DNA from 2 places in the Achromobacter sp. ES-001 genome. Region 1 is predicted to be linked to the other one. Evidence: predicted binding sites of a transcription regulator. Region 1 holds the regulator's gene; the other holds the start of a gene.
What was found. Region 1 encodes HrcA, which represses chaperone genes, less so after heat shock. Its sites were predicted from a motif close to TTAGCACTCNNNNNNNNNGAGTGCTAA; they were not measured.
Positions count from the first base shown of each region.

Region 2: rpoH (RNA polymerase sigma factor RpoH) is a predicted target of HrcA. The motif match lies at 1,734-1,760, and genes of this name have one in related genera.

Region 1 is NZ_CP079940.1:1,203,142-1,207,560, reverse strand. Features, by position in the region: gene KYT87_RS05400 (thioredoxin family protein) at 1-2, opposite strand, end outside; gene grpE (nucleotide exchange factor GrpE) at 20-577, opposite strand; gene KYT87_RS05390 (hypothetical protein) at 723-959, opposite strand; gene hemH (ferrochelatase) at 949-2,073, opposite strand; gene hrcA (heat-inducible transcriptional repressor HrcA) at 2,119-3,123, opposite strand; gene KYT87_RS05375 (NAD kinase) at 3,263-4,162, shown strand; gene recN (DNA repair protein RecN) at 4,176-4,419, shown strand, end outside.
Region 2 is NZ_CP079940.1:207,534-211,952, reverse strand. Features, by position in the region: gene KYT87_RS01010 (phosphodiesterase) at 1-492, shown strand, start outside; gene rpoH (RNA polymerase sigma factor RpoH) at 803-1,723, opposite strand; gene KYT87_RS01000 (hypothetical protein) at 1,839-2,528, opposite strand; gene fghA (S-formylglutathione hydrolase) at 2,625-3,491, opposite strand; gene KYT87_RS00990 (hypothetical protein) at 3,723-4,419, shown strand, end outside.

The DNA.
Region 1 (4,419 bases):
ATGACACGCTGCCGGCGTTTCAGCCTTGGCCGGCCGATACGACTACCAGCGCCGGACGCAGCGTGCGGTCGGCAATGGCGTAGCCCTTTTGCAGCAGCTGCACCACCGTGTTGGCGGGTTGCTCGTGGGGGATCGACGAAATCGCCTGATGCAGGTGCGGGTCGAATTTGTCGCCCTGGGCCGGCGCGATGTCCTTGAGCATGTTGCGCTCGAACGCGGCCGACAACTGCTTCAGGGTGACTTCGACCCCTTCGCGCAGCGTCTGGACGGTCTGGTCGGGCTGGGCCAGGGCGGCTTCAAGGCTGTCCTTGACCGGCACAAGGCTTTCGGCAAACGATTCGATGCCGAACTTGCGCGCCTTGGACACTTCTTCCTGCGCGCGGCGGCGCACATTTTCAGCTTCGGCGTGCACACGCAGAAGCTGATCGTGCTGCTCATTGACGGTAGCTTGGGCGGCGTCCAGCTGGGCGCGCAACTCGTTCAGCTCGGCCTCTGCCGCGCCCTGGTCGGCGGGTGCCGCGTCGGCGTTCTGGCCGGCTTCGGGCGTCTTATCTACAGGCTCGTGGGGTGCCGTCATGGGGAATCCTCCAAAAAGAATGGCTTTCGCAGACATGAATGGGGGCCAATACCCCTATTTCAAGCCCGGGAAAGGGAAATATTCCCTGACGGCGCCCGCCCGAGGCAGCAAGCCCGCCCGGGCTTGGCCCGGCGGGGCCGGCTGCTTACTTCTTGTGGGGCTGCGCCGGGGCGACCGGGTCGCTGGCGGGGAAGCTCTCTTCGAGCCCGCGATCCACCTTGTCGTCATCGTCGTCCGGTTCAGGGCGGATGGCGATGGGATCGCTGGCGGGAAAGGTCTCGGCTAGCGCTTCGTCCAGATCGTGTTCGACCTGATCCTCGTCCACCGGGGTGGCAACGGTCCCCTTTTTTACGCTCTTGCCGCTCTTGGGATCATGGTGCATGCGCCTTCTCCTTCAAGTCCGTGTTGGCCTGGATCTTCAACGGCCAGCCCTGCAAGTTGCGTTCCACCAAAGTGGCCAAGCCGGCGATCCACGCGGGATCGTCGTTCAGCGCAGGGATGTAACGAAACTGCTTGCCGCCCGCCTCAATAAAGGCGTCCCGGCATTCCAGGCTGATCTCTTCCAGGGTTTCCAGACAGTCTGCCACAAATCCCGGGCACACCACATCCACCTCGGTAACACCCGAAGCGGCTAACGCTTTCAGGGTCGGTTCGGTATAGGGCTCAAGCCAGCGGGCAGTACCAAAGCGGCTTTGGAAGGTGACTTCGATCTGTTCGCGCGGCAGCGACAGCCGCTGGGACAACAGGCGGGCCGACTCCATGCAGTCGCGGTAGTAGGGGTCGCCCAATTCGATGGAATATCGCGGCAAGCCGTGAAAGCTCATGACCAGCTTCTGCGGCTTGCCGTGCTCGCGCCAGAACGACTCGATGCGGGCGGCCAGCGGGTCCAGCCAGGCGGGGTCCTCGTGAAAGCGCTTGGTAAAGCGCAGTTCGGGCTGATCCCGCAGGCGCCCGGCATGGCGGGTAACCGCGTCCACGACCGTGGCTGTGGTGCTGGCCGCGTATTGCGGGTAAAGCGGCACGGTCAGGATGCGTTCGCAACCGGCCGCGCGCAAACGGGTGATGGCGTCGGGGATGGACGGGTTGCCGTAGCGCATGCCCAGTTCCACCACGGCGTCGATGCCCGCCGCCTCCAGCGCGGCGCGTACGCCGTCCGCCTGACGCTGGCTATAGACCATCAGGGGCGACCCTTCTTTCAGCCAGACGCCCGCATAGCGCGGCGCCAGCTTCTTGGGTCGCAGCGTCAGCACCAGCCCGTACAGGATGGGTTTCCATAAATAACGTGGAATTTCAATGACGCGGGGGTCGGACAGGAATTCGCCCAGGTATTTGCGGATGCCCTGTTTGTCCGGCGTATCCGGCGTACCCAGGTTGACCAGCAGCACCCCGACTTTGCCGGGCGCGCGGGCCGGCGGGTCTTCGTTGAAGGGGTCGTCCTGCTCGGCTTCCGGCAGGTAGCGTTCAGGCCACAGGTACTTGAACAGGCGAAGAAACACAAAAACTCCCCTTCCTCCGCGAGGAGGATGTAGCTTTGAATGGGACTACTGGTTGTGGCTGAGCGCGTTGGACAGCAGGCGCGCCGTGATGTCCACGATGGGAATCACGCGTTCGTAAGCCATGCGGGTCGGGCCGATGACGCCCAACGTGCCCACGACCTTGCCGTCCACGCCATAGGGCGCGGTAATGACCGAGACCTCTTCCATGGGCACCAATTGGGAATCGCCGCCGATGTAGATCTGCACGCCCTGCGCGCGGCTGGACACGTCCAGCAGTTGCAGCAGGTCGGTCTTTTTCTCGAACAGCGAGAACATCTTGCGCAGCCGATCCATGTCGGACGCGATATCGGTAACGTCCAGCAGCTTGCGCTCGCCCGAGATGACCATGGTGTCGCCGTCTTCCGCGGCCTCGGCGCTGGCCTCGACCGCCGCCTGCATCAGCCGCGAAATGTCTTCGCGCAGCTGGGCTAGTTCGGTCGATAGCGTCTGGCGCACGGCGTTGAACGACTTGCCCGCGAAATGCATGTTGAAGAAATTGCCGGCTTCCAGCAATTCCGCCTCGGCGTAATCGCGCTGGACAAAGAGAATGCGGTTCTGGACATCGCCATCCGGCGTGACGATGATAAGCAGCACGCGCTTGTCCGACAGCCGGATGAATTCGATCTGCCGGAACACCTGGGCGCGCTTGGGGGTCAGCACCACGCCCGCGAATTGCGTCAGGTTGGACAGCAACGCGGCGGCGGCATTGACGGCGCGGGTAGGTTCGGCCGCCGACAGCATTTCGCCCATGTTGTGCGGTTGCAGCTGATAAGACTGCACGGCCAGCAGGGAATCGACGAACATGCGATAGCCCCGCGGCGTAGGCACGCGGCCGGCGGAGGTGTGCGGGCTATGGATCAGCCCCAGCTCTTCCAGGTCCGCCATGACATTGCGGATGGTAGCCGGGGACAAGTCAAAGACTTTCGATAGCGTCCGCGAGCCGACGGGCTGCCCATCGGCGATGTAGCGTTCTATCAACGCTTTCAGTAGTGCGCGTGCGCGGTCATCCATAGCGGGCATTTTAAGGAATCTTTTAGGATAAAGGCGATTTTTGTCCCGCAAGCAGATATGCGGCCCCATATAATCGGCTAATCGGCCCATTCCGGGCAGGTTTTGGCTTCGGCTTCGCCCTTTTGATACGCCCGCATCCATGCACTTTCCTACCGTCGCCCTGATCGGCAGATACCAGGACACCGGCCTGGACACCCCGCTAAGAGCCCTTGCGCACGCGCTGACGCAAGCGGGCCGGCATGTGCTGATCGATGCCGACACCGCGCGCAACACCGGCCTGACCGAATACCCAATAGCTACCCTCGAAGAGATCGGCCAGAACGCATCGCTGGCCGTCGTGATGGGCGGCGACGGCACGGTGTTGGGCGCCGGCCGGCATCTGGCGCCATTTGGTGTCCCCCTGGTGGGCATCAACCACGGGCGCCTGGGCTTCATCACCGACATCCCGCTGCAAGACGCGCACGGTGCATTGGCGCGCGTGCTTGAAGGCAGCTTCCAGATTGAAGAACGCATGCTGCTGGAAGGCAGCGTGTGGCGTGGCGACCAGAAAATGTATTCCGCGTCGGCGCTCAACGACGTCGTGCTGAACCGCGCCGGGCGCGGCGGCATGATCGAAGTGCGTGTCGAACTGGACGGCGCCTTCATGTACACACAGCGCGCCGATGGTCTGATCATCGCCACCCCTACCGGCTCGACCGCGTATGCGCTGTCCGCCAACGGCCCCATCCTGCACCCCGGCATGAACGCCATGGTGCTGGTGCCCGTGGCGCCGCAAACGCTGTCGAATCGCCCCATCGTCATCCCGGACACCGGTGTGCTGAACATGACGCTGACCGCGATGGGCCGCGTGGAAGTGGGCGCCAGCGTGCATTTCGACATGCAGACCTGGTCCGACCTGCAACCGGGCGACCGCATCGTCGTGCAGCGCGCGCCGTACACCATTCGCTTCGTGCACCCCGAGGGCTACAGCTTCTTTTCCACCTTGCGCCGCAAGCTGCATTGGAACCTGATGCCCCAGGCCACCGACAACGTAGAGTAGTAAGCGCCCCGACATGCTGCGCACCCTGCATATCCGCGACTTCGTCATCGTCGAACAGACCGAAATCCATTTCGGCCCCGGCTTCACCGTGTTCTCCGGCGAGACCGGGGCGGGCAAATCCATCCTGGTGGACGCGCTGGCGCTTGCGCTGGGCGAACGCGGCGACGCCAGCATGCTGCGCGAAGGCGCACCGCGCGCCGACATCACTGCCGTGTTCGATACGCCGAAGTCATTGCACAGCTGGCTGAACGAACGCG
Region 2 (4,419 bases), 1.0 Mb from region 1:
GTCACCGACGTGGGCGCCTGGCGCGTGGTCACGCTGGACACCACCGTGCCCGGCTCCAATGCCGGGCATCTGCCGGACAGCCAGTTGGACATGCTGGAAGCCGCGCTTGCCGAGGCGCCCGGCCGTCATACCTTGATCGCCATGCATCACAACCCGATGCAGATGGACAGCCACTGGCACGACTCGATGATGATCGACAACCCGCAGGTGCTATTCAAGCGCCTGACCCGCTGGCCGCAGGCGCGCGTGCTGTTGTGGGGCCACGTGCATCACGAATTCGATCGTCGCCGCCACAACCTTCGCATGCTGGCCACGCCGTCGACCTGCTTTCAATTCAGCATCCGCGACGGCAAGCACGTGGTGGACAACCTGGCGCCGGGTTATCGCTGGATCAAGCTTTATCAGGATGGATCGATGGCCACCGGCGTGCGTCGCGTGCAGGACGCGCTGTGGCATACGGCGCTTGCAGCGGACAACGCGCAGGCCGCATAAAAATCGGGGCACCAGATATACGAATATATGTGGTGCCCCGCAAGCATCCGTCTCATAGGGGAGGGGAAAGAGGAGAAGCCGAGACGGATGGCAAGACTGCTAACCAAAGTTCGCGGTCTACATGAAGTTAGTCGGCGCACTCTTTATTAAGTTTCTGAAGATCCCGAAATTCGCCGGCTAATTTGTATCAAGTTATTTATTAGTCCAGATGCCAGGCGGCATCGTGGCGGCATCGGCGGAAGCATCGGTGCCAGCGCTGCAAAAAGCAAAGGGCCGCGCAAGCGGCCCTTCGTATGCAGCACCCGACGGATCAGGCAGCCAGGTTGCCGCGCATCTTCTTTAGCGCGGCGGCTTCGATCTGGCGAATGCGTTCGGCGGATACGCCGAACTCTTGTGCCAGTTCGTGCAGCGTGGCGCCGCCGTCGTCTTGCAGCCAGCGGGCTTCGACGATGCGGCGCGAGCGGGCGTCCAGCGCCTCAAGTGCGCTGTTCAGCCCGGTGCTTTGCAGTTCGTCGCGCGCCGCGCGTTCCAGCACCCGCGTGGGTTCCTGGCGGCCATCGTCGGACAGGTAGGCGATGGGCGCGTAGCTGTCGTCATCGTCGTCCTGGTTTTCCAGCGACATTTCGCGGCCCGACAGGCGCACTTCCATTTCGCTGACGTCTTCGCGGCGCACGTTCAATTCGCGCGCGATGTGGTCGACCTGGTCGGGGTCCAGCGTCTGGCCATCGGGACGCATGCTGCGCAGGTTGAAGAACAGCTTGCGCTGCGCCTTGGTCGTGGCGACCTTGACCAAGCGCCAGTTGCGGATGATGTATTCGTGGATTTCGGCCTTGATCCAGTGCACGGCAAACGACACCAGCCGCACACCGCGCTCGGGGTCGAAACGCTTAACGGCCTTCATCAGGCCAACGTTGCCTTCCTGGATCAGGTCGGCATGCGGCAAACCGTAGCCCAGGTATTGGCGCGCCACTGACACCACCAGGCGCAGGTGCGACAGAATCAGTTCACGCGCAGCGCCCAGGTCTTCCTGGTCGCGCAGGCGACGGCCCAGCTCGGTTTCACGCTCGGCCGACAAAACCGGCAAGCGGTTGACCGAAGAAATATAAGCGTCGATCGTGCCAAGTGCGCCCGGATTGGCAATGGCCAACGCCAGAGCGTTGCCGGAAGCGGCCAACGAGGTACTGGGTTGTTTCATAGCGGGGGTCTCCGGAAAGCGAAGGGGTAACGACATGGATTCGATGTTAGCACTCTAGTAAAGGGAGTGCTAATTCGACTATTGCGACGCATCAAAGTTTCCATATTCTGATGCGGCCCTGTTTTTCCCAAAGCAGGGCGGCAGGCGGGTGCTACCAGCCCAGGCGTTTCAAGCCCTCGGCGGTGGCCTCGCCGTCCGGGCGGATGAACAAGGCGCCGCGTGGGTCCATGAACACCTGGTACTTCGCGCCGTCGAACAGGGGCATATATGCGCCGCTTCCGAATTGGACATCCACAAACGGGAACCAGTTCGGAAAACTTTTCTTCAGCGACCCTAAATCAGGCGCGGGCCAGTCGTCCAAGGCGTGGACAGAGCGCGTGGCCGAAGCCTCGCGGGCCGCGTCGCTATACCTGCCCGACAAGCGTTCCAGACGATACAGCGGCGGCACGCCTGCCATCAACGCCGGCAGGCGCCAGCGCACGACGCGGGCATCGATCTGCCACTGATCTCCATATAGAACGTACTGCTTGGGGCCCACGCCCGGCGCGTCGGTGGTGACTTGGAACTGCCCCTCGGCCTGCTGCCGGACTTCAACGCGGGCCACGGATTCGTCAGCGGTCAGCCTGAAAAACTGCACCAGCGACAGGGCCAGCAGCCCGGACACACAACCCAGCAGCACCAGCATCAAGCCGAACAGCCGGCGCACCGGCCGGAACTGGAAGATCTTGCGGCCGCGCTCGTCGCGGGGTCCGCCCCGCCCAAGCAGCATGACAAGGCCGGGCAGCAGGACGACGACGGCGCCTAGCAAAATCCAGACAAAAGGGGCGAGGCCGTTGATCAAATGACGAGTTCCTATGGGACGCCGAGGGTTTCAGCCCGACGCGCCCAGGACGCCACGAGCGCGCCGCGGCAGGCATTTCAGTATAAAAGCGTGGCTTTATGCCGCCAGTTTTCCAAGGCGTTCGACGTGAAACCGGATGTGATCCTCGATGAACGTCGAGATGAAGTAATAGCCGTGGTCGTAGCCCGGTTGGCGACGCAGCGTCAGGGGCTGGTCGGCCGCTGCGCAGGCGGCTTCGAATACCTCGGGATACAACTGGTCGGCCAGGAATTGGTCGGATTCCCCTTGATCGATCAGGATGCCGGCGGGAAAGGGCTGCTTCAAGCCGCGCATCAGGACCGATGCATCGTAGGCGGCCCAATCCGTTTCGTTGCCGCCCAGGTAGGCCCCGAATGCCTTCTTGCCCCAGGGGCAAAGGCTGGGCGCCGCAATCGGCGCAAACGCCGACACCGAGCGGAACTTGCCCGGGTTGCGCAGCGCCAGCACGAGCGCGCCATGGCCGCCCATGGAGTGGCCGAAGATGCCGGTGCGCGACGCGTCGCCAGGCAGGGTGTCGCCGGTGACGATGGCGTGCAGCTCGTCAGTCACGTAGCTGTACATGCGATAGTGGTCGCGCCAGGCGGGCGTTACCGCGTCGACATAGAAACCGGCGCCCGTGCCCAGGTCCCAGCTTTCTTCTTCGCCGGGCACGTTGGCGCCGCGCGGGCTGGTGTCGGGCGCGACCAGCATGACGCCAAGCTCGGCCGCCAGCCGCTGCGCGCCCGCCTTGATCATGAACGTTTCTTCCGTGCAGGTCAGGCCCGCCAGATAGATCAGCACCGGCACGGGGCCGGCATCGGCTTGCGGCGGAACGAAGACCGAAAAGCGCATCGGCAGGCCGATCTGCGTGGACTCATGGCGGTAGTACCGCTGCGTACCGCCAAAACAGCGATGCTGGGAAATGAGCTCCAGGGCCACGGGCATGGACGTTCTCCGGTCGGGGGGATGAAAAATTCGTCGACGGGTTAGGGTATATCCACGGTACGACGTTCCGTCGCCGAATGTTAACCTGCTGTGCATACAGGCCGGACGACAAAAAAACCCGAATCCGTGCCCATATTGTGATCACGGGACTTGACCAGCGCCCACCGTGGCACTATTTATATACCGTGAGCGAAGACAACCCGTTCTTCCAGATACGCAAGCCCTGACACTATGGCCCGTCTGCCCCGTCTGTACGCCCCTGGGCTGCCCCAACTGGTGCAGGCCAATTTCATTTCGCCGTTGGCGGCGCCGTCTCAACCCGCCCCCGCCGATATCCTGAACCAACTGGCCACCTGGCTGGGCGAATCTGCTCAACGCCATCGGGTATCGGTCCACGGCTGGTTGCTGGCCAATGACCGCATCCTGCTGCTGGCCACCCCTGCTGACGAAGAAGGGCTGCCCCGCTTGATGCAGACGCTGGGCCGCAACCTGGCGGCGCGCCTGCGTGGCGGCCGGGTCTTCGCGGGGCGCTACCGGTCCGCGCTGCTTGAACCGGGCGCGTGGGTGCTGCCGGCGCTGGTCTGGCTGGAAACGTATCCCGTGCGCAGCGGGGCATCGCAAGATCCGGATTCCTGGCCCTGGTCGTCCGCGTCCAGCCATACGGGCAACACCAATGCCGCGCCGGCGCAGTGGCAATCGGATCACGCCGACTACTGGGCTTGCGGCAACACGCCGTTCGACCGCCAGGCCAATTACCGCAAACGCTTGCAAGACGGCCTGTCGCGCGAAGAATCGCAGCGCATCGACCAGGCCGTCTCCGGCCAGTGGGCATTGGGCGGCCCCAGCTTCATCGCCAGCCTGGCGCATACCGCCAGCCGGCGAGTGGCCCCGGGCCAGCGCGGTCGGCCGCGCAAGAAACCCGCGACAA